3 regions of the Photobacterium sp. J15 genome follow, and region 2 is predicted to be linked to each of the others. Evidence: predicted binding sites of a transcription regulator. Region 2 holds the regulator's gene; each other region holds the start of a gene.

Region 1 (10,093 bases), 3.2 Mb from region 2:
CGACAAGTTCATGCTCAAGAATCGCAGGATATTTACCACTAAGGGACCAGGTCATAAAGAAAGGTGTCCAGTCGATATAACGACGAAGCGTTGAAACCGGAAAATCCCTGAACGCATGAACCCCACCTTTAACCGGCTCCGGTGGTGTGTAAGCCGCCCAATCAAGATTAACTTTGTTAGCCCTCGCCTCCTCCAGTGATATGGGCTCGGTTCGTGGCTTCTTGCGCATATGCTGATCGCGGACAATTTCGTATTCCCGATCCAGGCGAGCAACAAACGCCGGTTTCTGCTCATCAGAAAGCAACGCGCTACAGACACCAACAGCACGGGACGCATTCGAAACATAAACCACAGGCGCATGATAGTTTTGTTCAATCTTGACTGCGGTATGGGCTTTTGATGTTGTGGCACCACCAATCAGCAAAGGAATATCAAATCCCTGTCGTTCCATCTCTTTAGCCACATGCACCATTTCATCAAGAGACGGAGTGATCAGGCCACTCAGGCCAATGATGTCGACATTTTCCTCTCTGGCCACTTTCAGGATCTTATCGCACGGCACCATCACACCAAGATCAATGATCTCGTAGTTATTACACTGCAGTACAACACCGACAATATTCTTTCCAATGTCATGAACATCTCCTTTCACCGTAGCCAGCAGGATTTTTCCGTTCGAGCTGCCCGCCTTTTTCTCGGCATTGATAAAAGGCTCCAAATAAGCCACGGCCTGTTTCATCACCCGCGCCGACTTTACCACCTGCGGCAAGAACATCTTGCCTTCACCAAACAAATCACCGACAACATTCATGCCAGACATCAACGGGCCTTCAATCACCTCAAGCGGCTTGCTTGCCTTCTGGCGTGCCTGTTCTGTATCTTCGACAATAAACTCGGTAATTCCTTTCACCAAGGCGTGTTCAAGTCGTTTCTCTACCGGCCAGCCCCGCCACTCCTGTGCTGAAGTATCTTCTTCAGCTTTTCCGCTATCCCGGTACTTATCCGCAATTTCCAGCAGACGTTCAGTACTGTCTGAACGGCGGTTCAGGACAACATCTTCGACTGCATCGCGCAACTCCGACGGCAGGTCATCATAGATAGCCAACTGACCGGCATTGACGATCCCCATGTCCATACCCCGTTTAATACAGTGATATAAAAACACGGCATGAATGGCTTCCCTAACCGGGTTATTACCCCGAAACGAGAATGATACGTTGGATACTCCGCCGGAGACCATCGCATGTGGCAGTGTACGCTTGATATCGCCAACCGCCTCAATGAAATCAACGGCATAGTTATTATGCTCATCAATACCCGTCGCCACAGCAAAGATGTTCGGGTCGAAAATGATGTCTTCAGGCGGGAAACCGACCTCATCAACCAGAACACGGTAGGCATTGGTACAAATTTCAATTTTGCGCTCGCGGGTATCGGCCTGCCCGGTTTCATCGAATGCCATCACGATCACGGCAGCACCATACCTGCGGATCAACCTTGCCTGCTCAACGAACTTCGCTTTTCCTTCCTTAAGCGAAATTGAGTTAACAATCGATTTACCCTGTACACATTTCAGGCCCGCTTCCATGACTTCCCATTTCGATGAGTCGATCATGATCGGCACTTTCGAGATCTCAGGCTCACTAGCACACAAATTAAGGAATCGAACCATCGCCGCCTCGGCATCGATCATTCCTTCATCCATATTGATATCGATGATCTGAGCACCAGCCTCAACCTGCTGACGGGCAACTTCCAATGCCTCGTCATACAGATCTTCTTTGATCAGTCGCTTAAAACGAGCCGAACCCGTCACATTGGTTCGCTCCCCGACATTGAGAAACAACGTGTCGGACTCAATAATTAATGGCTCAAGGCCGGAAAGCCGACAGGCCACAGGAATTTCAGGTAACGGACGCGGAGTAATATCCTGAGTAACATTCGCGATGGCACGGATATGTTCAGGTGTAGTACCGCAGCATCCCCCTACCATATTTAGAAAACCACTTTGCGCCCATTCCTGAATATGAGCAGCCATCTCTTCCGGCCCGAGATCATATTCACCGAAAGCATTCGGCAGACCAGCATTCGGGTGCGCCGACACTGCACATTCAGAAATACGGGAGAGTTCTTCTACATACTGGCGCAGCTCATCAGGGCCGAGTGCACAGTTCAGACCAAAGGAAATCGGCTTTACGTGGCGTAGTGAATTATAGAAAGCTTCTGTCGTCTGACCGGAAAGCGTTCGCCCTGATGCATCCGTTATGGTACCGGAGATCATCACCGGTAAAGTGATGTCGAGCTCGTCGAACACACTCTCAACCGCAAAAGCACAGGCCTTGGCATTCAGGGTATCGAAGATAGTTTCAATCAGGATGATATCAACACCACCACGGATCAAGGCGCGAGTTGACTCAGAATAAGTCTCAACCAACAGGTCAAAAGTGATATTACGAAATCCCGGGTCGTTAACATCAGGAGAGATAGAACAAGTCCGGTTAGTCGGACCTAACACCCCGGCAACAAAGCGTGGCTTTTCTGGTGTCTTCGCAGACCACTCATCTGCCGCCTCTCTTGCCAGCCGGGCAGCTTCAAAATTAATTTCAGCGCTGAGACTTTCCATGCCATAGTCAGCCATGGCAATAGTCGTGGCATTAAATGTATTGGTTTCCAGGATATCTGCCCCGGCTTCAAGGTAAGCCGCATGGATATCTTTTATAAGCTGAGGCTGAGTCAGCACCAACAAATCATTATTCCCTTTCAAATCGCTCTGCCAGTCGGCAAACCGACTTCCACGGTAATCCCCTTCATCCAGCTTATATCCCTGGATCATGGTGCCCATCCCGCCATCAATAATCAGGATCTGCTCTTGCAACCGCTTCTGTAGTAATTCCTTGCCCTTTAACACCACATCACTTCCCTTCTATAATGTTACAGCTGAGTAACATCCTACCACAGCCCAAATGGAAATCTAGACGTCTATAGCTCTTTTCTTTTTTCGCTTTCCCTCAAACTTTTTATAGCCTTTCTCCCCAAGATGCATTTATATTTTGACCAAATTTAACCCTGATTCTTTTCAATTACCGAGGTTAACGCATGTCGGTCTATAGCACCCTCTGCTTCCTTGCTGCAGCAGCAATGGTTATTGCTTTTATAAACAGCAAAATAGGAAAAATGCAGACAACCATTGCCATCACAGCCGGTGCACTGGTCCTTTCTCTGGGGATTGTCATTGCAGGTCAGAATGGCTGGTTCCATCTTGAAGATATTGCTGCTGAGCAGCTTGGTGAAATCAACTTTGAGAATTTCTTGCTGAAAGGCATTTTAGGCTTTTTGTTATTCGCCGGCGGGCTCGGTATCAAACTGCCTCATCTGGAAGAGCAGAAATGGGAAATCACGGTTTTGGCTCTGGCCGCGACTCTGTTTTCCACTTTCTTTATCGGCTTTTCGCTTTGGGGGCTCTGCCAGTTAATCGGTATCCAGTTCGATCTCATCTACTGCCTGCTATTTGGCTCCCTGATATCGCCAACCGACCCTATCGCCGTCCTCGCGATTGTCAAAAAGCTCGATGCGCCACGCCGTATCTCAACACAAATCGAAGGCGAATCCCTGTTTAACGACGGTTTCGGCCTAGTGATTTTTGTCACCTTGTTTACGATTGCGTTCGGCAACGAAGCCCCGACAGTCCTCGGCGTCGGCCAGTTGTTCCTTCAAGAAGCGATAGGCGGTATAGCTTACGGCTTCCTGCTGGGCCTGCTATTCCACTATCTGATCAGTTCAACCGATGACCACTCAATGGAGTTACTACTGACAATCGGCATACCGACGGCAGGTTATGTCTTTGCCGATCTGATCCATGTCTCCGGCCCGCTGGCAATGGTGGTATCCGGTATTATGATTGGTAACTGGACACGCTATATCGGTTTTTCAAAAGAGAGTGAAGACCATCTGGATCACTTCTGGGAACTGGTTGACGAGTTTCTAAATGGTGTGCTGTTCCTGCTGATCGGTATGAGCATGCTTCAGTTCAGCTTCCATCAGGAAGACTGGGTATTGATGGCAATTGCCATTCCTCTGGTCCTGCTCAGCCGCTACCTGAGTATCAAGCTCTCCTATCTCGGTTTCGAGCGTTATCGCGACTACAACCCACTATCAGTTAGAATTCTGACCTGGGGTGGTCTGCGGGGAGGATTAGCACTGGCGATGGCGATGGCAATCCCGGCTGGCGTTATCGTAATTCCGGAAAAAAGCATTGATGTCAAAGAGATCATTTTGGTAATGACTTACGCAGTTGTGGTGTTCTCAATCCTTGTACAAGGTTCAACAATCACGCCATTAATCCACAAAGCCAAAGCCTGGGAAGCTCAAAACCGCTAAAGATCATTTTGCTTAAAGTAAAAAGACCTGCAATTTGCAGGTCTTTTTGTATGACATATTCTTATTGTGATTGAGGTTACTCATCACGGGTAAAATTCTCTTCTGAGAAATGCTCCAGATCATACGGTGTTTGCTGATAGACACAGTAGTTAAGCCAGTTCGAAAATAATAAATGACCATGACTGCGCCAGCTGGCTATTGGAGTATTATCAGGATTGTCGCCAGGATAATAGTTAACCGGCAAATTAGGCTCCATCCCTTCCCCCAAATCCCTCACATATTCATTATGCAAAGTACTGACATCATACTCAGGATGACCGGTGACAAAGACATTACGCTTATCTTTAGTGGCAGCTAAGTAAACCCCAGCCTCATCAGAGGTCGCGAGAATATCCAGATCTGTATTTTCGGCCAAAAATTCAGGAGAAAAATCAGCATAACGCGAATGCGGAGCCCAAAAGCTATCATCAAACCCGCGAAGGATCGGATGGTAGCAATCTTGTGTCCTATGAGAATACACTCCGGACAGCTTTTCTTTACGGGTACGCTTCGGTAAATCATATAACAGCTTCAGCCCAGCCTGAGCAGCCCAACAGACAAACATTGTTGATGTCACATGTTTCTTAGCCCAGTTCAAAATAGCCTGGATTTCTTCCCAGTAAAGCACATCCTCAAACTGAACCAGACCTAACGGTGCGCCGGTTACAATCAAACCGTCAAAATTACGATCTTTTACCATCTCAAACTGACGGTAAAAAGTATCTAAATGCTCAATGGGTGTATTTTTTGTCGGCCTATTATCAATCCGCAACAGCTCAACATCCACCTGCAGTGGTGTATTAGAAAGCAGCCGCAAGAACTGAGTTTCCGTCTCAATTTTTTTGGGCATCAGATTTAACAACAGCACTTTCAACGGACGTATTTCCTGACTGGTAGCCCGAGCTTCCGACATCACAAAAATATTCTCTCGGCGCAAGATATCAGTCGCAGGTAATTGATCAGGAATTTTAATCGGCATCTTGGTTTACTCCTTAAACGTTATACCGAACGAAACATATTCAATGAAGCTAAACTAAGCAACAAGATGTTTAGACGTCCAGATTTCTAAATAAAACTATATAAGTTTTGTCAGTCACGCAAGAAAAACAAGATAAAAAGAATTAAGGATCAAGATAGGAAATATGAGAAAATTTGATAAGTCGTTTTTCATAAAGCAAAAACGAAAAAACCCAGCCTAAAGCTGGGTTTTTGAATGGGTGTTCAGCAATGTCCTACTCTCACATGGGGAGGCCCCACACTACCATCGGCGCTACAACGTTTCACTACTGAGTTCGGCATGGGATCAGGTGGTACCATTGTGCTATTGTCGCTGAACAAATTAGTGGTGCTAGTACCCAGATTTGAACTGGGGACCTCACCCTTACCAAGGGTGCGCTCTACCAACTGAGCTATACCAGCACGCAATTCTGCGTTGAAACCCGCTATCGCGAATTTCTAAAATTGGAAGCCTGGCGATGTCCTACTCTCACATGGGGAGGCCCCACACTACCATCGGCGCTATTACGTTTCACTACTGAGTTCGGCATGGGATCAGGTGGGTCCATAATGCTATGGTCGCCAAGCAAATTCGTTACAATCTTGGAAAATCTGACTATGTTCTCGCACTACATTCAAGTGCTCATGGAGTCCTATAAAACCCCTTGGGTGTTGTATGGTTAAGCCTCACGGGCAATTAGTACAGGTTAGCTCAACGCCTCACAGCGCTTACACACCCTGCCTATCAACGTTCTAGTCTTGAACAGCCCTTCAGGATACTTAAAGTATCAGGGATGACTCATCTTGAGGCTCGCTTCCCGCTTAGATGCTTTCAGCGGTTATCGATTCCGAACTTAGCTACCGGGCAATGCGTCTGGCGACACAACCCGAACACCAGCGGTTCGTCCACTCCGGTCCTCTCGTACTAGGAGCAGCCCCTCTCAATCATCCAGCGCCCACGGCAGATAGGGACCGAACTGTCTCACGACGTTCTAAACCCAGCTCGCGTACCACTTTAAATGGCGAACAGCCATACCCTTGGGACCGACTTCAGCCCCAGGATGTGATGAGCCGACATCGAGGTGCCAAACACCGCCGTCGATATGAACTCTTGGGCGGTATCAGCCTGTTATCCCCGGAGTACCTTTTATCCGTTGAGCGATGGCCCTTCCATTCAGAACCACCGGATCACTATGACCTGCTTTCGCACCTGCTCGAACCGTCATTCTCGCAGTCAAGCGGGCTTATGCCATTGCACTAACCTCACGATGTCCGACCGTGATTAGCCCACCTTCGTGCTCCTCCGTTACGCTTTGGGAGGAGACCGCCCCAGTCAAACTACCCACCAGGCACTGTCCTCACCCCGGATAACGGGGCCAAGTTAGAACATCAACACTACAAGGGTGGTATTTCAAGGACGGCTCCACAGATACTGGCGTACCTGCTTCGAAGCCTCCCACCTATCCTACACATGTAGGGTCAATGTTCAGTGCCAAGCTGTAGTAAAGGTTCACGGGGTCTTTCCGTCTAGCCGCGGGGACGCAGCATCTTCACTGCGATTTCAATTTCACTGAGTCTCGGGTGGAGACAGCGTGGCCATCATTACGCCATTCGTGCAGGTCGGAACTTACCCGACAAGGAATTTCGCTACCTTAGGACCGTTATAGTTACGGCCGCCGTTTACCGGGGCTTCGATCAAGAGCTTCGACCTAAGTCTAACCCCATCAATTAACCTTCCGGCACCGGGCAGGCGTCACACCGTATACGTCATCTTTCGATTTTGCACAGTGCTGTGTTTTTAATAAACAGTTGCAGCCACCTGGTATCTGCGACTGCCGGCAGCTCCAAGAGCAAGTCTCTTCACCGCCAGCAGCGTACCTTCTCCCGAAGTTACGGTACCATTTTGCCTAGTTCCTTCACCCGAGTTCTCTCAAGCGCCTTGGTATTCTCTACCTGATCACCTGTGTCGGTTTGGGGTACGATTCCTTACTATCTGAAGCTTAGAGGCTTTTCCCGGAAGCATGGCATCAATGACTTCACTGCCGTAGCAGCTCGACATCGGGTCTCAGCCTAACGTATTCCCGGATTTGCCTAAGAATACAGCCTACACCCTTGAACCAGGACAACCGTCGCCTGGCCCACCTAGCCTTCTCCGTCCCCCCATCGCAATAGTAAGAAGTACGGGAATATTAACCCGTTTCCCATCGACTACGCCTTTCGGCCTCGCCTTAGGGGTCGACTCACCCTGCCCCGATTAACGTTGGACAGGAACCCTTGATCTTCCGGCGAGGAGGTTTTTCACCCCCTTTATCGTTACTCATGTCAGCATTCGCACTTCTGATACGTCCAGCAAGCCTTACGACTCACCTTCAACCGCTTACAGAACGCTCCCCTACCCAATACGCTAATGCGCATTGCCGCAGCTTCGGTGTATAGCTTAGCCCCGTTAAATCTTCCGCGCAGGCCGACTCGACCAGTGAGCTATTACGCTTTCTTTAAATGATGGCTGCTTCTAAGCCAACATCCTGGCTGTCTGAGCCTTCCCACATCGTTTCCCACTTAGCTATAACTTTGGGACCTTAGCTGGCGGTCTGGGTTGTTTCCCTCTCCACGACGGACGTTAGCACCCGCCGTGTGTCTCCCGGATAGTACTTACTGGTATTCGGAGTTTGCAAAGGGTTGGTAAGTCGGGATGACCCCCTAGCCTTAACAGTGCTCTACCCCCAGTAGTATTCGTCCGAGGCGCTACCTAAATAGCTTTCGGGGAGAACCAGCTATCTCCAGGTTTGATTGGCCTTTCACCCCTAGCCACAAGTCATCCGCTAATTTTTCAACATTAGTCGGTTCGGTCCTCCAGTAAGTGTTACCTCACCTTCAACCTGCCCATGGCTAGATCACCTGGTTTCGGGTCTAATCCCAGCAACTGCACGCCCAGTTAAGACTCGGTTTCCCTACGGCTCCCCTATTCGGTTAACCTTGCTACTGAAATTAAGTCGCTGACCCATTATACAAAAGGTACGCAGTCACCCCGAAGGGCTCCTACTGCTTGTACGTACACGGTTTCAGGTTCTATTTCACTCCCCTCACAGGGGTTCTTTTCGCCTTTCCCTCACGGTACTGGTTCACTATCGGTCAGTCAGGAGTATTTAGCCTTGGAGGATGGTCCCCCCATGTTCAGACAGGATATCACGTGTCCCGTCCTACTCGATTTCACTCGTTATGCGCCGTCGGCTACGGGGCTGTCACCCTGTATCGCCAAGCTTTCCAGCTTGTTCACCTAACGCAAGACTAGCTTAAGGGCTAATCCGGTTTCGCTCGCCGCTACTGCCGGAATCTCGGTTGATTTCTGTTCCTCGGGGTACTTAGATGTTTCAGTTCCCCCGGTTCGCCTCACAACGCTATGTATTCACGTTGTGATACTTGCTTATGCAAGTGGGTTTCCCCATTCGGAAATCCGAGAGTATAGTGATTCTTACCATCTCCTCTCGGCTTATCGCAGGTTAGCACGTCCTTCATCGCCTCTGACTGCCAAGGCATCCACCGTGTACGCTTAGTCACTTAACCATACAACCCCAAGAGGTTTCGTATGGCAAACAACCAAGGTTTTCCATCTGAGTATTGATGGAATAGTTTTGCCGGACTCTTACACAAGACACTTGAATGTGTATTGCTTGAGAACTCGTTTGTCTTTCGACAAACAATAATTCAATTATGAATTACTAGTCAGCTTTCCAGATTGTTAAAGAGCATGTGTTTTCTTTCGAAACCACTTTTTAAAAACACTCAGTGAGTGTGCTTAAAGAGTGGTGGGCGATACCGGGCTCGAACCAGTGACCCCCTCCTTGTAAGGGAGGTGCTCTCCCAACTGAGCTAATCGCCCTCCGATGTTTTACATCTTCCGAGGAGAAGATGGTGGGTCGTGCAGGATTCGAACCTGCGACCAATTGATTAAAAGTCAACTGCTCTACCAACTGAGCTAACGACCCGTGGCGTCCCATAGGGGAGTCGAACCCCTGTTACCGCCGTGAAAGGGCGGTGTCCTAGGCCTCTAGACGAATGGGACTAAGTGTGTCAGGTTTGGGCACCTGAACATGTTCTTTACTTTTTAACCAGGCAATCTGTGTGGACACTGCATCAAATGAGCAGTCTATCGTTAAGGAGGTGATCCAGCCCCAGGTTCCCCTAGGGCTACCTTGTTACGACTTCACCCCAGTCATGAACCACACCGTGGTAAACGCCCTCCCGAAGGTTAAGCTATCTACTTCTGGTGCAGCCCACTCCCATGGTGTGACGGGCGGTGTGTACAAGGCCCGGGAACGTATTCACCGTGGCATTCTGATCCACGATTACTAGCGATTCCGACTTCATGGAGTCGAGTTGCAGACTCCAATCCGGACTACGACATACTTTCTGGGATTCGCTCACCATCGCTGGTTGGCCGCCCTCTGTATATGCCATTGTAGCACGTGTGTAGCCCTACTCGTAAGGGCCATGATGACTTGACGTCGTCCCCACCTTCCTCCGGTTTATCACCGGCAGTCTCCCTGGAGTTCCCACCCGAAGTGCTGGCAAACAAGGATAAGGGTTGCGCTCGTTGCGGGACTTAACCCAACATTTCACAACACGAGCTGACGACAGCCATGCAGCACCTGTCTCACGGTTCCCGAAGGCACTCCTCTAT
Region 2 (10,093 bases):
TCGGCTACTCTGACTCCGCCAAAGACGCCGGTGTCATGGCCGCAGGCTGGGCACAATACGCCGCAATGGAAGCCCTGGTTGATGTGTGTGAAGAAGCCAACGTGAAACTGACCCTGTTCCACGGTCGCGGTGGCTCTATCGGCCGTGGTGGTGCACCGGCTCATGCAGCCCTGCTCTCTCAGCCGCCACGCAGCCTTAAAGGCGGCATGCGCGTAACTGAGCAAGGTGAGATGATCCGATTCAAGCTTGGCCTGCCGGAAGTGGCAGTCAACAGCCTGAACCTGTATGCCAGCGCTATCCTGGAAGCCAACCTGCTACCGCCACCGGCACCAAAGCAGAGCTGGCGTGAACTGATGGATGTGCTGTCTGAAGTTTCCTGCGAGGCCTACCGCAACGTAGTACGCGGTAACGAAGAATTTGTCCCTTACTTCCGTGCGGCAACACCTGAGCTTGAACTGGGCAAACTGCCGCTGGGTTCGCGTCCGGCCAAACGTAATCCAAAAGGTGGCGTAGAAAGCCTGCGTGCTATCCCGTGGATTTTCGCCTGGAGCCAGAACCGTCTGCTGCTGCCAGCATGGTTGGGCGCCGGTGAAGCTATCCAGTATTCCATCGACAAAGGCCACGCCAAACAGCTGGAAGAAATGTGCCGGGAGTGGCCGTTCTTCTCAACCCGCCTGGGCATGCTGGAAATGGTTTACACCAAGACCAACATCGGTATCGCGCAGTACTATGACCAACGCCTGACTGACAAGTCACTGTGGCCACTGGGTCAGCAATTACGCGATCAGCTGCAAAAAGACATCAAGGCAGTCCTGAATGTAGAAAACAGCGACCACCTGATGGAGCAGGATCCATGGGGTGCGGAATCCATTCGCCTACGTAACATCTACGTAGAGCCGCTGAACATGCTTCAGGCCGAGCTGCTGTACCGTACCCGCCAGCAGGAGCAACCTTCTCCGATGCTGGAAGAGGCTCTGATGGTCAGCATTGCCGGTATTGCTACCGGTATGCGCAACACCGGCTAACCGCTGACAACTAATACTTTCGAGGTATATAAAGAAGGCCGCCCGTTCTTTGGGTGGCCTTTTTAGTATTATTTACGGTAAATTACACCGTTTGGACAACACAGATACACACCTATAGGCATAACAATAATTATTTTGCCTCCGGCTCAATATTGAGACGAAATGTAACTAGTCGCATAGTCTAAATTGGTTACAAGCACTGTGAATCAAAGTGAATCTCGCGATATTGCAGTGCGCCGTAAGCATTGAGATATAGACTAACATCACAAGATGAACAATTGACCGTTGTCCAAAATGATTATTATCACTTATTAGTGTCGATAAAGATCACATTGAAGTGTATGCTACGTGATCTCGATCAGGCACTGCAACAAGACGATTATAACAAACGCCATAAGAGCGAAGGGTAACGTCTGTCTGATTGTTTTTTTATATTTGTAGTATTTTAACGGATAGAAGAGATGTCACTACCACACGTCATTTTGACCGTGCTGAGCAATCGCGATGCAACCGGTTACGATATAACAAAAGAATTTTCCCACAGTATCGGCTACTTCTGGAAAGCCAGCCACCAGCAGGTTTACCGTGAGCTGAACAAGATGGCTACCAACAACCAGGTAACCTGTAAGCTGGAGCCTCAGGAAGGCAAACCTGACCGTAAAGTTTACTCAATCACAGATCTTGGCCGCCAGGCGCTGTTCGAGTGGTTCCAGGAGCCTGCTCGTAATCCAACCATCCGTGATGAGTTCTCAGCTAAACTGCTGGTTTGCGGTGTTTACAACTCTGAGCCAATGCAACAGCAGCTTGAAGGGCTTATTGAAGAGTCGCACACCCTGATGAACCACTACCACGAGCTGGAAAAAGTTCATTTCGCTGATTACAAAAACATGGACCGCCAGGCACGCCTTGACCGTCTGACACTGCGTCGCGGTATCCACAACCGCCAGGCGTGGATCGACTGGGCTGAAGAAGTGCTGGCTGAACTGAAAGACATGGATAGCGCAGACAGCAAGGTTGCTCTGAACGGCTAATTGCCTGTCGCATCTATATAAAGTAAAAAGCCGCTGAATCAGCGGCTTTTTTAATATCTTGTTTCTAGACTCTATCCTTACTGAGCTTCTACCTGGGCCCGAACGCCTAGCGTATGACAGATAGCGTAAGTCAGCTCAGCACGGTTCAAGGTATAGAAGTGGAAATCCTTCACCCCTTCACGACTCAACACCCGAACCATATCAATTGCATTGCTGGCACCGACCATCTGGCGGCTCAGCAAATCATCATCCAGCCCTTCATACTGCTTTTCCAGCCAGCCTGGAATTTTTACATTATTGGCTAAGGCAAAGCGCTTGGCCTGCTTCATATTGGACACAGGTAAAATCCCCGGTACGATTTCCACATCAATCCCAGTTGCCACACAACGGTCACGAAAACGCAGGTAGCTTTCAATATCAAAAAAGAACTGGGTTATTGCTCGGCAGGCACCGGCATCGACTTTACGCTTCAGGTTGATAAGGTCGGCCTGGGCACTCTTGGCTTCAGGGTGCACTTCAGGGTAAGCCGCAACGGAGATATCAAAGTCGGCTTCTTTACGCAGCAACTCCACCAGGTCGACAGCATACATATCAGGCTTCACACCTTTTTCCGGCAAATCGCCGCGCAGGGCTACAATATCGCGAATGCCGTTATTCCAGTAATCACGGGCAATCGCACGCAATTCATCACGGGTAGCATCGATACAAGTCAGATGCGGCGCAGCCACCAGCCCGGTCTGCTCTTTGATATCTTTGATAATGGAGTGAGTACGGTCACGCTCTCCCGAGTTCGCCCCGTAGGTTACCGATACAAACTTAGGCTGTAGGGTTTTCAGGCGGTGAATCGAGTTCCATAGCGTTTTTTCCATCGCCTCACTACTTGGCGGGAAAAATTCAAATGAAACATTGATATCACCGTTGATATCAGCAAGGTTCTGGTTCAGCACATCAATATGGCTTGCGTGAGAATACCCCATAGTCTCTTCCTTCCTGTTCTGGCCCCTGGCCTGCTCCCTGAATCGTAACGCCTTGAATAACCATTTAGACGTCTATATGTCTACAGGATGTATTGTAACCAATTTGAAGTCAACAAAGTGATCATGAATATTTCTCAAGTTCAAATTGCATAATCTTCAACATAGTAAACCGACACAAAATAAGCAAAAGCCCGCAAGATGCGGGCTTTTTATTGCAAATAAGAACAAAGTTCCAACTGAGAAAAACAAGATAGATATTGATTCTAGCTTCTATGTATTCAGAGCGATCATCAACCAATTTAAGTTACTGAAGCAAAGCCGCCAGCCGATTAATATCCGAAAGCAATGCGCCGGCAGTAACATCCCTGCCAGCACCAGGACCTCGGATCACCAGCGGATTGTCACGATACCAGCCGCTTTCAATGGCAAAGATATTGTCACACGGCAGCAAATTCGCCAGTGCATGCTCTTTAGGCAACGCTTCCACACCAACCGCAGCTTTCCCCTTACGATCCAACCGGGCAATATAGCGCAATACCTTGTCTTCCTTTTGTGCCTTAGCCAATCGCTCACCCAGCATGGCATCAAGCTCCCCGGTCTGTTCAAAAAAGTCATCCAGACTCAACGCTTCCAGTTCACACGGCACCAGGGATTCAACCCGGATCTGTTCCGGCTCCAGGTCCAGGCCAGATTCCCGGGCTAGAATCACCAGCTTGCGCATCACATCACTGCCATCTAAATCCCGCCGCGGATCCGGCTCGGTCAGTCCCTGCTGCCAGGCTTGCTCCACCAAATAAGAAAACGGCACTGAACCGTCATATTGCTGGAACAGCCAGGAAAGAGTACCGGAGAAAATCCCGGACAAAGCGATAATCTCATCACCGCTCTCCTGCAAGTCCCGCACTGTATGGTTGACGGGCAACCCGGCTCCCACTGTGGCATTGTAGAGCCAGTAACGGCTGCTTTTGGCAAAGGCGTCCTGTACCGCACGAAATTGTGTCCCCGGAGCCGAACCAGCCACCTTATTGGCCGAAATCAGATGCAACCCGCTTTCGGCAATTTGCGGATATTTTGCCGCCAACTGGGCACTTGCCGTTACATCCAGCACCACTAAATCATCGTAGGGATGAGTTGCCAGCACCTGCAGCAATTCACCTTCTCCATACTCAGTGGCCTCATCATCAAACGCAGTCAGTGCCCGCGACGGCTCCAGTCCATCAAAATTAATCCAGTGACGATTGCTGTCTGCTACCCCGACCAGGGTAAAGCTCTTGCCATGACGTTTCTCCAGCGCCGACTTCTCTCGCTCAAACAATTCAAGCCAGCGGCTGCCGATATTCCCCTTACCACACAATACCAGACCGATACGTTTCTGAGCCTGGAACAAGCCCTGATGGATTTGCCCGACCAAGGCATCAGTATCAGCCTTACGAAGAACCGCCACCAGGCTCAACCCGGAATCTGATTCTGTGACAAACTCCACCGGCTGAGTTTTCAATTGCTGATAAAAACCGTAGCAATGCACCGCATTGTTCACCACTCCGGCACCAACGGCTGCGACAAGGGTAAATCCGTCACGCAAACGCAACTCTGCCGCGACACCAGCATCCTGCAACACGGCAAGCACACCGTTGACAACTTCAGCGGTATAGGCCAAACGTATCCGACCCTGATCCGACTCAGCACTGAGTGCCAACGGCTGAAGCTGAGCGCTCTCTAACGTGCGGCCCAGTTCGGTCAGAATGACCTCAAAATCATGGGAACGGGCAACATCAAGTTCAATCAGGCAGACATCATCCAGTGAAGTGATAATTTTGGCTCCCCGACCTGAAGCCAGCACCCGTTCTACCCGGGTCGAGCCGGATTCCGGCTGCAAGCTACAGCGCAAAGTCAGATCAATGGCACTTTGTGCCACTGGCTGCAAAGTCCGGCTGTGAAGCACCGGAGCGGCCAGCCGGGCTAACTCGTTCGCTTCATCGAGTCGCAGCAGCGGCAACAGGCAGGCATCCCCGACTTTACGCGGATCGGCACTGTACACCCCAGCCACATCACTCCAGATAGTCACCCTGCCCGCTTCCGCCAGCGCACCAATAACGGTCGCCGAATAATCCGAGCCGTTACGGCCCAAGAGTACGGTTTCCCCGGCCTGGTTACGAGCCATAAAACCGGTGATAACGATTCTGTGCTGGCTGTGCTGAGCCAACTGAGTTTTCAACAACGGCCAGGAGGCGGCACGATCCACTTCCGGCTGGGTGGCACGTTCCGCCCGCAAAAACGTTCTAGAATCGAGCCAGATAGCAGGCATGGACTGCGCTTCCAGTACCGCCGACAACAACCGGGCCGACCAAAGCTCACCATGACCCAGTACATCTGCCACCACAGCTGCTGCTAAATCAGAATCCGTCAGAGATGCCAGCTGTGCCAACTCAAGATGCAGTTGGGTTGCCAGCTCATCGGCGACACTGCCACTGAGCAATGCCTCAATCAGACCTTGCTGGAACTGACGGATCTCCTGCAATAACTCATGGGCGTGACGGCCGTCTTTCCCCAGCAGTTCAGTCCAGGCGATCAATTTGTTCGTTGTCTTCCCGGCAGCAGAGACGACAATCAGATCATCACTGCCGGAGTATTCCTGCAAAATTGCGGCGACCCGACGGTAACACTCAGGATCGGCAAGGCTGCTGCCACCAAATTTATGTAGCTGTCGTTGTACTGGCTGGCTCATCCTTATACCTCCGCCGCTTTAGTAAATGCCTGATCCAGATCGGCAATCAGATCATCCGGATCTTCCAGACCGACCGAAAGGCGCAGTAATGATGGTTTGATCCCGGCTTCTGCCTGAGCTTCGTCAGACATTGCCCTGTGGGTCATACTGGCCGGATGGGCAATCAGACTTTCAGTTCCGCCCAGCGACTCAGCCAGCGAGAAAAACTTCAGCGTCTTAACAAATTCCGCCAGCTGTTGCTCGCTCCCGTCCAGCTCAAAACTCAGCATTGAGCCAAAGCCACGCTGCTGTTTTAATGCAATCTCGTGACCGGGATGTTCTGTCAGGCTCGGATGGTAAATCTGTCCCACCAACGGCTGGGTTTGCAGGTACGCCAGAATCCGGGCACTGTTTTCTTCATGCGTCTTCATCCTCGGAGCCAGAGTCCGCAGCCCGCGCAGGGTCAGGTAAGCATCAAACGCCGCCCCGGTCGCTCCGATACAGTTCGCCCACCAAGCCAGCTCCTCGGCCTGTTCAGCCTCTTTGGCAATCAGCACACCACCGACGACATCGGAATGACCATTGATATATTTGGTGTTGGAATGGATGACGAAATCAGCCCCGAGAGCAATCGGCTGCTGCAAGATTGGCGACAGGAAAGTGTTATCAACCGCGACCAGAGCCCCCACTTTTTTGGCCTTCTCACAAAGTGCCGCGACATCAATCACTCTCAATAACGGATTAGACGGAGTTTCGACCCACACCAGCTTAGGTTTTCTGGCCAGCGCTGCGCTTAGCGCTTCAGGATCCCCCTGATCAACAAAGGCCACGTTAAAGTCCCCTTTCCGCGCCCGGGAATCAAACAAACGGTATGTCCCGCCATAACAGTCATGCGGGGCAACAATTAAATCATCTGGGCCGAGCAAAGCCGATACCAGCAAATTGATGGCAGATGTGCCACAATTGGTAACAATACCGCCGGCACCGCCCTCCAACTCAGATAACGCTTCTGCCAGCATATTTCGGGTCGGGTTGCCTGAGCGGGAATAATCGTATTGAGGAACTTCCCCCATTTGTGGGAAGCTGTAGGTTGAAGTGAGATATATCGGTGGAACCACCGCATTAAACTGGGTATCAGTACAGATCCCGGCGCGTACGGCAACGGTCGCTGGCTTCTTGTCACTCATAGTTACTTTCCTTGTCTGAGACTGGCCTTGCCTTGACTAACTTTTAAGCAACAACATTAGCCAGAATAATTTAAGACGTCAACACTTCCAGACGTCTATATGTCTTTGCTTATGGCGGTAAATCCCGCTAAAATTCCCCCATATATTCTTTTAACAAGTCCAACATCGCTGAGAAGGTAGAAAATGGCAGAGTGGAATGGCGAATACATTAGCCCATATGCGGAACACGGTAAGAAAAACGAACAAGTAAAGAAAATCACTGTTTCGATTCCATTGAAGGTTCTGAAAATCCTGACTGATGAACGTACACGCCGTCAGATCAATAACTTGCGTCACGCAACAAACAGTGAATTGCTGTGTGAAGCCTTCCTGCATGCCTACACTGGCCAGCCATTACCGACTGATGAGGACATCCGTAAAGATCGTCCGGATGACCTGCCGGCTGAAGCCAAAACGAAGATGGAAGAGATGGGCATCAAGCCAGAAGACATCAACGAATAAGCGCCATCTTCCTAACCACAAGAACAAAAAAACCAGCCCGATGGCTGGTTTTTTCATATCCGAAGTCTTACCGACAACAATATTAGATGTTTTCCATGTAACCCGCCGGCATTGCAATCTGCGCAACACCTGAGTCAACAGCTGCCTGAGCAACCGCTTTAGCAACGCGAGGAAGCAGGCGCGGATCCATTGGCTTAGGAATAATGTACTGAGAACCAAACTCAAGTTTGTCAGCACCAGCCGCTGCAACCACTTCCGCCGGTACCGGCTCTTTTGCCAGTTCGCGGATCGCATTCACCGCCGCCAGTTTCATTTCATCGTTGATCTGGCTGGCACGAACATCCAGTGCACCACGGAAAATGAACGGGAAGCAAATAACGTTATTCACCTGATTCGGGTAGTCTGAACGACCGGTACCCATGATCAGATCATCACGCACTTCGTGCGCCAGCTCAGGCTTGATTTCAGGATCAGGGTTTGAACATGCAAATACAACAGGCTTGTCAGCCATCAGCTTCAGCGATTCAGGAGCCAGCAGGTTCGGACCAGATACACCAACAAAGATATCAGCACCTTCAATCACATCTTCCAGCGTGCGCTTGTCAGTGTTGTTAGCAAACAGCTGCTTGTATTCGTTGATATCCTCACGACGGGTATGGATAACACCTTTACGGTCAAGCATGTAGATTTTCTCGCGCTGGGCACCACACTTAATAAGCAGCTCCATACACGCCACAGCAGCCGCACCGGCGCCCAAGCAGACAATCACAGCTTCGCTGATCTCTTTGCCCTGCAGTTCCAGCGCATTCAGCATTCCAGCCGCAGTTACAATAGCAGTACCGTGCTGATCATCATGGAAAACCGGTACCTGACAACGTTCAATCAGGCGCTTTTCAATTTCAAAACAATCCGGTGCCTTGATATCTTCCAGGTTAATACCACCGAAGGTATCAGCGATGTTCGCAACCGTATCAACAAACTCGTCGATAGTACGGTGCTTCACTTCGATATCAATTGAATCAAGACCAGCAAAACGCTTAAACAGCAGTGACTTACCTTCCATTACCGGCTTAGACGCCAGTGGACCAAGGTTACCCAGGCCAAGGATAGCCGTACCGTTGGTAATTACTGCAACCATGTTGCCTTTACCAGTGTACTTGTAAACGTTCTCGGCGTTTTGTGCGATCTCACGGACTGGTTCAGCCACACCCGGGCTGTATGCCAATGCAAGGTCTTCAACCGTGTTTGCCGGTTTGGTCAGTTCAACGGCAATTTTGCCTGGTACCGGGTAAGCGTGATAGTGAAGTGCCTGTTGGCGAAAATCTTCTGACATAGTGTTCCTGATCCTGAATGAAAATGATGTTCAGTTCGGTAATGAGAGCTAGATCATATTCTATAGTGATACAAAATCATAGCGAGGCTCAGCTGGTCGAGCCAATAATCCCAACCCGCCGACTCAGGTATTACATATTTTTGATATCACGACAAGAAAATGGGTAGTTTTCGTGCTACTTGGGGATAAGAAAATTAAATAATGAACAAGGCGAGAATAAATGAAGGATAGCAGATATAAAAAAAAGGGATGCTTTCGCATCCCTTTTTATCGGAATTCATCTGGCAATTACTTGCTAGAAAGAGCACCGAAACGCTTGTTGAACTTGTCGATACGACCGCCAGTGCTAACCTGACGCTGCTTACCAGTGTAGAACGGGTGGCACTTGTCGCATACATCTAGGTTGATGTCTTTACCTAGAGTAGAGTTGAATACGAAAGTGTTGCCGCAAGAACATTTAGCGTTCACTGCTGTGTATTCTGGGTGAATACCTTGTTTCATGGGATAACCTCAATATGTAAGGCCGTGTCGCTCTCCCGATCCAAAGCCGGGCACCACACGTCATTAATAACAGGATAACGTATTACCATCAGCAAGCTGATATCAATACGCTAAATTTAGGCGGCGTATAGTAATCAATCAAACCGCCGAGATCAACCAATGCGCTCCTTTTTTCACCACTTTGCTGGCAATCGCCAAGCAAGGTACACTTCTTCATCTTAGTACATGCGGATTATGCGGTTAGTTATGACGCCCCAAATTGCCCGAGTGGCCCTCCCTGTTCCCCTGGATAAACAGTTCGATTATCTGATCAAGCCCGAGGCACATCCTGTGATCGGCGGCCGGGTCAGGGTTCCCTTCGGCCGTCAGCAACTGGTCGGTATCGTCATGGCCATCACCGACAAATCCGATTTTCCGCTGGAGCAGCTTAAAGCGATTTCTAGCGTGCTGGATCACCAGCCGCTATGGCAACCGCCCCTGTTTGGCCTACTGACCTGGGCCAGCAGCTATTACCAATACCCACTTGGTGACACCCTGGCTAATGCCATGCCAACCCTGCTGCGCAAAGGGCGAGAAGCCTCACCGACCAGCCTGAAAATGTGGCAGATCACCGAAACCGGACGTGACCAGTCGATTGCCTCGCTAAAACGGGCACCGCGTCAGGTGCAGGTACTTAATACCCTGCGCAATGGTAAAAGCAGCCATGAATCCCTGTTGGCCGACGAAGTCAGTACCGCCACTCTCAAGACTTTGAGCGATAAAGGCTGGATTCAAGCCATTGAAGAAAAGCCAGCCTCTACGGACTGGCTCAGGGATTTTGCGGTAACAGAAGAA
Region 3 (10,093 bases), 1.2 Mb from region 2:
AGTTTCACAATCACAACTTTTTATGTCAGCAAGACTTAGACTAACTCTCCATAATCCCCTATAACTGTCATAATGTTTTTATTTGCAGAACAAACTGTTAGCCGGAGTAAGCTGTAACATGCGTATAGTGATGATTGTTTTACTGCTGATGTCATCGTTAGTCATGGCACAACCAAGTGATGAACTCTCACAAAAGTTAAGTAACCTTGAGCAGGAGATTGCCACTCTTTACCAGGAATCTCTTACCAAAACTGGCTCAGCCAGAAATGTCATCGACATGCAGTTGCTTAATAAAAACAATCAGCTGCGAGCTGTTCTGAAAGATCTCATTGACAGTCGCACCGACGAAACCACACCACTGCTAACAAAATACGTAAAGCAGCAAGTCTCCTTTATTTCCCGCGCCTCAAAATTCCTTGGCGAAAAAATTACGGCTGAAGAGAAAAAGCTGGATGAAGCCGGACAGGAAGAAAAGCTGATGGTGCAAAAACGTCTGGATGAGGCCCGACGCTTTTACACTGAAATGCTCGGTCAACAGTGGGTCAACTACAAATGGCTGGAAACACTAGGAATACCAGATCCAAAGCGTCAGGCTGAACTCATTAAAGACATTGAGCACCGACTTGAGTTTATGTCGGCTTCGCTTACTTTTGACAGCCAGCAAGAGAAGATGTTGTCAAAACAGCTCAAAGCCGCTTCGGAAGCAGAAAAACCGTCGCTTCAAATCCTTCATCTGTTGGCGCAGAGAAACCTTGCCAGTGATATCGACAACCTGAATTTTCTGGTTGAGCTGGCAAACAAAATGGATATCGATACCACAGCCTACACCCAACAAATTTTTCAAACTACAGGCAACCTGACTGACGATATACTGAACCCGAAAGTACTTATCGCTCTGCTTTCCACCTGGGCAGGCAATGTCGGCCAATGGCTGCTGGACAATACACCTCAGGTTCTGTTCAAACTCTTCGTCTTCGGCCTGATCATTTTTATCTTCAATATCCTGAAGAACCTGAGCCGTAAGATGGTAGCCAGAGCCGTTGCCTCACCTAACCTGCGTATGTCTAAATTGATGCAGGACTTTTTCATTTCGATGTCCGGCAAGGGTGTTTTCATTATCGGCTTAATGATCGCCCTGTCTCAAATCGGTCTCGACTTAACCCCTATCCTGACCGGTTTCGGGGTCGCCGGTATCATCATCGGTTTCGCTTTGCAGGATACCCTGTCAAATTTTGCATCCGGCATGATGCTACTGATATACCGCCCGTTTGATGTCGGGGATTTTGTTGAAGCCGGAAGTGTTTCAGGGAAGGTCAGCCACATGAGCCTTGTCAGCACTACCATCAAAACATTCGATAACCAGATACTGATCGTCCCTAACAGCAAGATTTGGGGCGATACCATCAAGAATGTTACCCATGAACGAGTCAGACGCGTTGATATGGTGTTTGGTATCGGTTACAGCGACAGTGTTGAACATGCTGAACGCGTGCTGAATGAAATCGTTGATGCTCACCCGGCGGTATTGCGCTCACCGGAAAAAACTATCAAACTTCATACGCTTAACACCTCATCAGTTGACTTTATTGTCCGTCCTTGGGTGAAAACCGATGATTACTGGGATGTGTACTGGGATATAACCCGAGAGGTTAAGTTACGTTTCGATAAAGAAGGTATTTCGATCCCGTTCCCACAACAGGACGTTCACCTGCACATGGTTAAAAATCAACCAGAGTAATCACTTAAGTTAAGATATGACATCCGTCTAACATGATTAAGTACTCATGTTGGCAAACTATAGAAAAAGCTTTGTTATTTATTGCGTGTTTCTCGTTCAACAAACAACAAGCTTCGCTGATATAGAGTGACGGAAAGCAATTAATTGAAACCATCACCCTGAATCAAAAGCAATACCGCAACAAAACAGCTGCAACAAGACAGCAGCAATAAAAACATGCGCATCAGAGCCGATAAGTTGTTTACGCCCTATTCAGCAAACTTATGCTCGAATGCGACCGGATAAAAAACATACTCAGGAAATCATACTATGAAAAAACGTTTTCTGGCCGTACTAGCCCTACCCGCTATTCTTGCTGCATGTGCATTCGACAGTGACAATTCCGACATGGTAGCCGAATCTGATCTTGTTACCCACAACTGGGTACTGACAAAAGTTGATAACAAAGCCATTGACCTGCCAGAACCGTTCCGCGCTCCAAACCTGGAGCTAAGCCAGGATATGTCTGCACACGGTCACTCAGGCTGTAACCGCTATTTCGGTCAGGCTGAACTGAAAGACAGCAAGCTCCGCATTGAAAAAATGGGCATGACCATGATGGCCTGTCCGGAGCCGGCAATGAAAATGGAACAGCTAATGAGCCGCACGTTAACCGAATGGAGCGATGCATCCATCTCAGGCAACGAGCTGACGCTGACAAACGCTACTCACAGCCTGACTTTCCAGCGGACAGTAGAGCAGTAATCGCCCACTGAAATAGCCATCAAACAATTCTTTGGCTATAGCGTTATGTTCACGGAAAAGAGCGCCAGTGGCGCTCTTTTTGTTTAATTGCGGCTCGCTGAATTGGCGACTTAATGTTAACCCGTTTTCACCCGTACATTCGCAACGTATCGCTCACGCAGCTGTTTCGCCGCTGTCACCAGATTCTTTAACGCAGCCTCTGTTTCTTCCCAGTTACGGGTTTTAAGGCCACAATCCGGATTAATCCATAAACGTTCAACCGGAATTAACGATTCAGCCTTCTCCACCAGCTTTTCGATATGCTCAACTTCTGGGATATTCGGGGAATGGATGTCGTAAACCCCAGGGCCAATCTCATTCGGGTAATCAAACTCTTCAAATGCTTTCAGCAACTCCATATCCGAACGAGATGTTTCTATGGTAATCACATCGGCATCCAGTGCTGCCACCGACTCAATAATGTCGTTGAATTCGCTGTAACACATATGGGTATGGATTTGTGTCTCCGGATCAGCACTTGCCGCAGCAATCTTAAAGGCATTAACGGCCCAGTTCAGATAAGCCTGCCACTGGCTGGCTTTAAGCGGGAGGCCTTCTCGAATAGCTGGCTCATCAATCTGGATAACTTTAATTCCGGCAGCCTGCAAATCAGCAACTTCATCACGCAGTGCCAGCGCAATCTGATTCGCAATCTCTTCACGGGTTAAGTCTTCACGCGGGAATGTCCAGCCAAGAATCGTCACCGGCCCGGTTAGCATACCTTTCACCAGCTTGTCAGTAAGAGATTGGGCATAAGTCGCCCATTCAACCGTCATCGGCTTCGCACGATAGATATCAGATACAATTACCGCGGGTTTCACACAACGTGAGCCATAACTCTGCACCCAGCCAAAACGAGTAACAGCAAAGCCCTCCAGCAACTCAGCGAAATATTCCACCATGTCATTTCGCTCTGCCTCACCATGAACCAACACATCCAGATCTAATGCTTCCTGGCGTTTTATGGCGTCCGTGATATGGCCTTTCAGTGCCGTATTATAGTCTGCTTCAGCCAACCTTCCCGCTTTGAAGTCACGACGCTGAACACGGATTTCATCCGTTTGCGGGAACGAACCAATCGTCGTTGTCGGCAACAAGGGTAAATCCAGAGCTGATCGTTGTAACCGTGCTCGCTCGGAATAAGGCGCCTTACGCTCGGCAAATATCGGTGAAATAGCTAATGTTCGCTGACGAACATCCGGGTTATTCACAAAAGCACTGTTGACCCTTGCCTTAATCGGTGCGCTGTAATGAATACATTCGGAACGGGAAGCCTCACAACCATCCAGTGCCTGACCCAACAGAGAAATCTCTCGGCATTTCTGTTTGGCAAAAGCCAACCATTGGCGCACTTCAGGGTTAAGATCGGTTTCCAGCTCCAAATCCATCGGGCTGTGAAGTAATGAGCATGAGCTTGCCAGCCACAAGCGCGTTCCCAGCTTAGATTTCACCGGTTCAAGAATTCCAAGCAGCTTTGCCAGATCTGCCCGCCAGACATTACGCCCGTTAATCACCCCGGCAGAAAGCACCCATTGCTCCGGAAGCTGAGCGACAACAGCTTCAAGTTGCTCAGGTGAGGCGGACAAGTCAACATGCAGGCCATCTACATTCAGCTCAACGATTTTATCCAGATGATGAGTGATATCATCAAAGTATGTGGTCAACAGCAGCTTGGGACTACCATGAAGCACCTGATACGCCAACCTGAAAGATTCTACCCAGTTTTTCGGCAACTCAAGCGTCAGAACCGGCTCGTCAATCTGCACCCATTCAACGCCCAGAGCAGCCAGTTTGGCCAGAATTTTCTGATAGGCCGTTAGCAATCGCGGTAACAGTGATAAACGGTCAAACCCCTGCTCTTTCTCTTTGCCCAGCCATAGGTAGGATACAGGCCCTAACAATACCGGCTTAACTTGATGACCGGCTTGTTTGGCCTCGGTGACCTCTTCGAACAGCTGTTGCCAGCTGACGTTGAACTGATCGTCTGCGGTAAATTCCGGCACTATGTAGTGATAATTGGTATTAAACCACTTGGTCATATCTGAAGCGGCACATGCGCAACCTGTTGGAGCCCTGCCCCTTGCGACACGAAACAGGGTATCAAGGTCTGGAAAACCGTTGTCATGACGCTTTGGGATATGCCCTAACAACATGCTGGTACCCAAAACATGATCGTACCAGGCAAAGTCACCGACCGAGACATAGTCCAGCCCAGCACCGACCTGCTCTCCCCAGTGACGGTAGCGAAGCAGACTACCGACTTCCTTCAGCTCTTGCTGACCAATTTCGCCTCGCCAATACTTCTCCTGAGCAAATTTCAATTCACGCTGACTGCCAATACGTGGATAACCGAGAATATGTGTCTTTGTTTTAGCGGTTTGTGTTGTCATTGTTCTTTCTCACATCCTGTAAGTGTTGATGCTTCAACAATGACGGAAGGCTCTGATGTGAACAATTTCTTATCATTCACATTGATTATGAATAAAACTCATATACAAGAGCTTGCATTTTTAAAAACCAAATAGACGTCCAGATGTTTACACATCCAAAATTAACAGTTACATTGAAAAACAGTTTCTGAGTAGCCAGGTGTGAAGGAAAAGTTTAAAACCACCTGTTTTTACAGGGATATAGAAATAAACAGTGATAAGGACAGCACAACAGCGATGATTGAGATAAAACACTTAAGAACATTATCCGTACTCAGAGATACCGGCTCACTGACAGCAACAGCTAACACACTGTGCCTGACTCAATCCGCCCTTTCCCACCAGCTGAAAGATCTGGAACAACGCCTTGGCGGCCAGCTGTTCCTGCGCAAAACCCGTCCGGTAAAATTTACTGCTGAAGGTGAAATTCTGCTGCGCCTGGCCGACGAACTGATTCCGCGTATTGCCAGAGCCGAATATGAGCTCGCCAGCCTGAAAGAAGATGCTAACGGTCGCCTGCATATGGCCATTGAATGTCACTCCTGTTTCCAGTGGCTGATGCCCGCCCTCAAGGAATACCAAATCAACTGGCCCAGCGTAACACTGGATTTCTCGTCAGGTTTCGGCTTCGAACCGCTACCGGCACTGAGTGCTGGAGAACTTGATTTGGTGATCACATCCGATATTCAGCCGCGCAGTGAAATTCACTTTGAACCTCTGTTCGATTTCGAAATGCGGCTGGTGGTTTCACCTCAGTCACCACTGGCTGACAAAGATTACATCTCTCCTGAGGATCTTGCGGATCAAACTATGCTCAGCTATCCGGTACAAAAAAGTCGCCTTGATGTGGTGAAGCATTTCCTTCAACCAGCTGAGATAGAACCGGTTAACTGGAAACAGGCCGACAATACATTGATGCTGGTGCAAATGGTTTCTGCGGGATTGGGCGTTGCCGCCCTGCCCAACTGGGCTATCTATGATTTTGCCCGGCAAGGGCTGATTGTCAGTAAACCATTGGGTGACGGGCTTTGGCGCAGGCTGTTTGCCGCAATCCGCTCATCGGAAAGAGACCGACATTACCTACAAGCATTTTTTGCCACAGCAAAACAGCAGTGCCAAACTCATTTGGAAGGAATTAAAGCCGCCTGATCTGAAGCCAACACCAGATCAAGGCGGCTTTATGTAACTCTTTTCATCGCTTATCAGATTTTATCTGAACTGATTGGTGATCGGATCGTAACGATAACCCAATTCGGCCATTTTATTATTCAGTTCTTCAGAATCGAGTTCGTAGCGGCTTACCAGATCATCAATTGTGTCGCACTCGAGGCGAAGTTTTTCATTAATAATGCCGAGGACAATATTGCCATCCATTTTAAGCAGATTACTAATTTCCATACTAACCCCTTACATCTCGTACATTGCTCAGTTGGTCACTTGCTCAAATTAAGCATAGCTATTCCACAGTAACCTGCGAAAAAAAGCCCTTCCGATTGGAAGGGCTCATCACAAAATATCGATTTGGCGAAATGAATCAGAACATCGCCATCTGCATCACACCGGATGATGTCAGCAACACAGTTGCGACAAGTAATTGCCAACGATTAACAGTTTTAGTCAACAAGATATGGCCACTCCAGACCAACAGAGACAACACTAATAAGGCCAGCGCAGCAACAACATCGCCTGTCATCGCAGTTATCGTCTGTTCCTCAAGGCCGCTCAGCAGCAAAAGCATCATCAATACACTCAGGATCGCACTGACAAAACCACTAAAAGGCAAAAGACGGTGAAAAGCTTGCAAACGAGTACGAGCCTGGGTCAGAAGCAGATGTGCCAACAAAGCACCGAACAGTGCAACAGCCATAAAACTCAGGCCAATCTGAGGCAATGACATTGCTGGAAGCAACATTACCCAACTCAAAAATGCCAGAGCGTCAGAAGCATAAAGCACCTTGATTGGCCCCGCATCACGCGTCTTGCCGGTCTTCACCTTGAATGCAAAAAATGCCAGCGTCAGCAGAGGCAGCAAAGCAACAGGCTGACTAATCACCACCAGCACCCACCCGACCAAAATAACAGGCAATGTTTTATGGACCCTGCCACGCTGACCCGGGCAAATTTCACCTTTTGTAAGCACCAGCGTCAGAATCAATTGAGCGCCCAGCAATGCCGGGATTAAAAGCGGCAAATAACCTGAAAACATATGTAAACCTGAGTTAAATAAAACGGGCCCGGATCATACCAAGATCGGTCTGCAATGCACAGCCAATCACCATCGCTAGCCCTTATTGGGCCTGGAGGTAAAAGATGAATGAATCTTCCCATTAATTTATCTGATGAATACCATTAGAAAATCCAATTGATTTAACACTTCATTATCACGAAAACATCACGGAAACTTTATTCAACACATGGAATAATTCTCAGTGAGAAAGTAAAGACATGTTATGCCGTTTTTCACAGACTAAGCCTTCAATATATAAATCAAATAAATACAACAATTCAGCCTGTCAAAAACACAAACAAGCATAACTGACCTGGCTGGTAAAGGAATGCATGATCATCAAGAGCAACTGTTAAAAACAATCAGGCTCCATATTCCTGATCTATGGAGCGCCCGGACGCACAGCAGTAGTTTCAAGAATACCCGCACTGGTTATTTACGAACGAGAACAACAATGCTGTCGGTTGTCTGGGGAATACTGATCATTCTCTGGACTCCCTTCGACCTGATCTTTCTAACAGATCATCAGGGGGCAAGTATCGCCATTGCACGAATCGTACTGGCGATTTACCTGTTTTCCCTTGCCAGGTTTAATAACCAGTTGTCAACCTTAAAACAGGTGCAATGGTACATGAGCCTGATGGTATGTGGGCTGAACCTGTTTTACCTTTACGCTATTTCAGTTCTTGAATTTCCGGTGGTTTATACAGGTTTCGAATACGGCTATACCCTGTTGCCGATATTACACGTCGCCATACTGACCATTCTTCCTGTAACCCTGAAAGAAAGCTTTTATCTTCTTGTTATTACAGCCACCACTCAACTCTTCGTCCACTATCATAGTGGCCATATTTTCACCCCGGAAAGCATTTCAGATTACTGGCTGCAAAATGCCCTGGCGCTAATGGTCATTTGGTCTCAGCTATCCAAGCTTTATATGCTGATGCGTCTATACCGTCAAGCTACGCTGGATCCGCTAACCGGTGTATATAACCGACGGATGCTGCTCCAGTTGGCTCAGAAGTCCTTGATCAAATGTGAAGCCAGAAATGCCCCGTTTTCAGTGCTTTTTTTCGATATCGACAAATTCAAACGCATTAATGACACCTGGGGACATGGTGTCGGTGACAAAGTCTTGCGCGGTTTCACCGATTTTGTTCAAACGAAAATCCGTAAAACAGATCTCTTCGGTCGATACGGCGGTGAAGAGTTCGTGCTCTTTCTACCCCATTGCAACCAGGAGATGGCGCTAAGCATTGCAGAGCGAATGCAACGGTATATCCGCCACCTTGAGCTCCCCATGAACTTGGATCAAAACACTTTAAAAATAACCACTTGCATAGGAATCTCCACTTATTCAAGCGGCGATACCTTGTCATCCCTTATCGAACGAGCAGATCGAGCATTGTATGAATGCAAAGATTCGGGTCGTGACTGTTACCGCTTCCATCCGGTCGGCTATAAATATCAGGGAAACGAACGTCGAAAAGCATACGCCTGATCGCAATAACTCCCTTTTCCCCGTGTCAAAGAGTCTTAAATCAATGATAAGAGCCCAAAGTGGCTCTTATTTTGCTTAGTTTTCAAACAAACGAGCCAGAATGAGCGTATGCGAATGTTCGTTCGCTCATTTATGTGTAACAGATCAAATAATACCCTCATCAAAAGTGGCATATTTATTCCCATAAGAAAGGGAAATTACATAGTCCCTGCAAACCTGACCAATAACGATAAGCGAAAACGAACATGAAAAGTTGGTTTGAAACAGATGTTGTGATTATCGGCGGTGGTGCCACGGGTACTGGCATTATGCGCGACTGTGCACTACGAGGCATTCCATGCATTCTGGTTGAAAGGGATGATTTGGCGTCAGGGACAACCGGACGCAACCACGGCCTGCTCCACTCTGGTGCCCGCTATGCGGTAACTGATCAGGAGTCAGCTGAAGAATGTATTCAGGAAAACCGTATCCTGAAAAAAATTGCCCGCCACTGCGTTGAAGATACACAGGGCCTCTTTATATCTCTACCTGATGACGATCTCAATTTTCAGAAAGACTTTATTACCGCTTGTCAGAAAGCAGATATCGATGTTGAGCAATTAACCCCACAGGAAGCACTTCGACTTGAGCCGAACTGTAACCCTGACCTGATTGGTGCAGTAAAAGTACCAGACGGCACACTGGATCCGTTCCGCCTGTCTTCATCTAATGTGCTGGATGCGGTCGAACACGGTGCCCGCCTGTTCAACCACACCATGGTTACCGGCCTTATCCGTGACGGACACACAGTTCGTGGTGTCAAATGCCTGAACCTGAAAACCGGTGAAGATTTTGAGATTCGAGCAAAACAGGTAGTCAACGCCGCCGGGATCTGGGGTCAGCAGATTTGTGAGTACGGCGATCTGAATATCAAGATGTTCCCGGCAAAAGGATCCCTGCTGATCCTCGATTACCGAATCAACAATCTGGTAATTAACCGCTGCCGTAAACCGTCTGATGCAGACATCCTGGTACCGGGTGACACCATTTCCCTGATCGGCACCACTTCTGAACGAATTGACTACGACAAGATCGACGATCTACGTGTCACCAGCAAAGAAATCGATATCCTGCTTGAAGAAGGCACCAAGCTGGCTCCAATCATGGCTAACACCCGCGTGCTACGTGCTTATGCCGGTGTTCGTCCGCTGGTAGCCGTAGACGGAGACACCAGTGGCCGAAACATCAGCCGCGGTATTGTCCTACTTGATCACGCTGAGCGTGACGGAATGGACGGCTTTGTCACCATCACCGGCGGTAAACTGATGACCTACCGCATGATGGCCGAGTGGGCAACTGATCTGGTCGCCAAGAAACTGGGTAACACCCAGCCTTGTATCACCCATGAAAAACCGCTGCCGGGTTCAGAGCAGGCA

The links. The regulator MetJ, encoded in region 2, represses methionine synthesis genes. The targets are predictions, from matches to a motif close to TTAGACNTNTANANGTCTAA.
Region 1: a site for MetJ is predicted at 5,466-5,485, ahead of metA (homoserine O-acetyltransferase MetA). Genes of this name have one in related genera too.
Region 3: a site for MetJ is predicted at 5,043-5,062, ahead of metE (5-methyltetrahydropteroyltriglutamate--homocysteine S-methyltransferase). Genes of this name have one in related genera too.

The regions. Positions count from the first base shown of each region.
Region 1 covers NZ_CAWMUI010000001.1:374,516-384,608, reverse strand. The annotation lists gene metH (methionine synthase) at 1-2,911, opposite strand, end outside; gene AACQ93_RS01870 (cation:proton antiporter) at 3,097-4,377, shown strand; gene metA (homoserine O-acetyltransferase MetA) at 4,454-5,395, opposite strand; rRNA gene rrf (5S ribosomal RNA) at 5,636-5,751, opposite strand; tRNA gene AACQ93_RS01855 (tRNA-Thr) at 5,760-5,835, opposite strand; rRNA gene rrf (5S ribosomal RNA) at 5,884-5,999, opposite strand; rRNA gene AACQ93_RS01845 (23S ribosomal RNA) at 6,089-8,976, opposite strand; tRNA gene AACQ93_RS01840 (tRNA-Val) at 9,217-9,292, opposite strand; tRNA gene AACQ93_RS01835 (tRNA-Lys) at 9,323-9,398, opposite strand; tRNA gene AACQ93_RS01830 (tRNA-Glu) at 9,400-9,475, opposite strand; rRNA gene AACQ93_RS01825 (16S ribosomal RNA) at 9,567-10,093, opposite strand, start outside.
Region 2 covers NZ_CAWMUI010000001.1:3,540,273-3,550,365, forward strand. The annotation lists gene ppc (phosphoenolpyruvate carboxylase) at 1-1,025, shown strand, start outside; gene AACQ93_RS15895 (PadR family transcriptional regulator) at 1,487-2,056, shown strand; gene metF (methylenetetrahydrofolate reductase) at 2,134-3,033, opposite strand; gene AACQ93_RS15905 (bifunctional aspartate kinase/homoserine dehydrogenase II) at 3,338-5,758, opposite strand; gene AACQ93_RS15910 (O-succinylhomoserine (thiol)-lyase) at 5,761-6,924, opposite strand; gene metJ (met regulon transcriptional regulator MetJ) at 7,108-7,425, shown strand; gene AACQ93_RS15920 (malic enzyme-like NAD(P)-binding protein) at 7,508-8,758, opposite strand; gene rpmE (50S ribosomal protein L31) at 9,047-9,259, opposite strand; gene priA (primosomal protein N') at 9,506-10,093, shown strand, end outside.
Region 3 covers NZ_CAWMUI010000001.1:2,353,752-2,363,844, forward strand. The annotation lists gene AACQ93_RS10695 (hypothetical protein) at 1-44, shown strand, start outside; gene AACQ93_RS10700 (mechanosensitive ion channel family protein) at 119-1,738, shown strand; gene AACQ93_RS10705 (META domain-containing protein) at 2,048-2,482, shown strand; gene metE (5-methyltetrahydropteroyltriglutamate--homocysteine S-methyltransferase) at 2,599-4,911, opposite strand; gene metR (HTH-type transcriptional regulator MetR) at 5,188-6,099, shown strand; gene AACQ93_RS10720 (DUF4250 domain-containing protein) at 6,160-6,348, opposite strand; gene AACQ93_RS10725 (hypothetical protein) at 6,485-7,156, opposite strand; gene AACQ93_RS10730 (GGDEF domain-containing protein) at 7,506-8,678, shown strand; gene glpA (anaerobic glycerol-3-phosphate dehydrogenase subunit A) at 8,924-10,093, shown strand, end outside.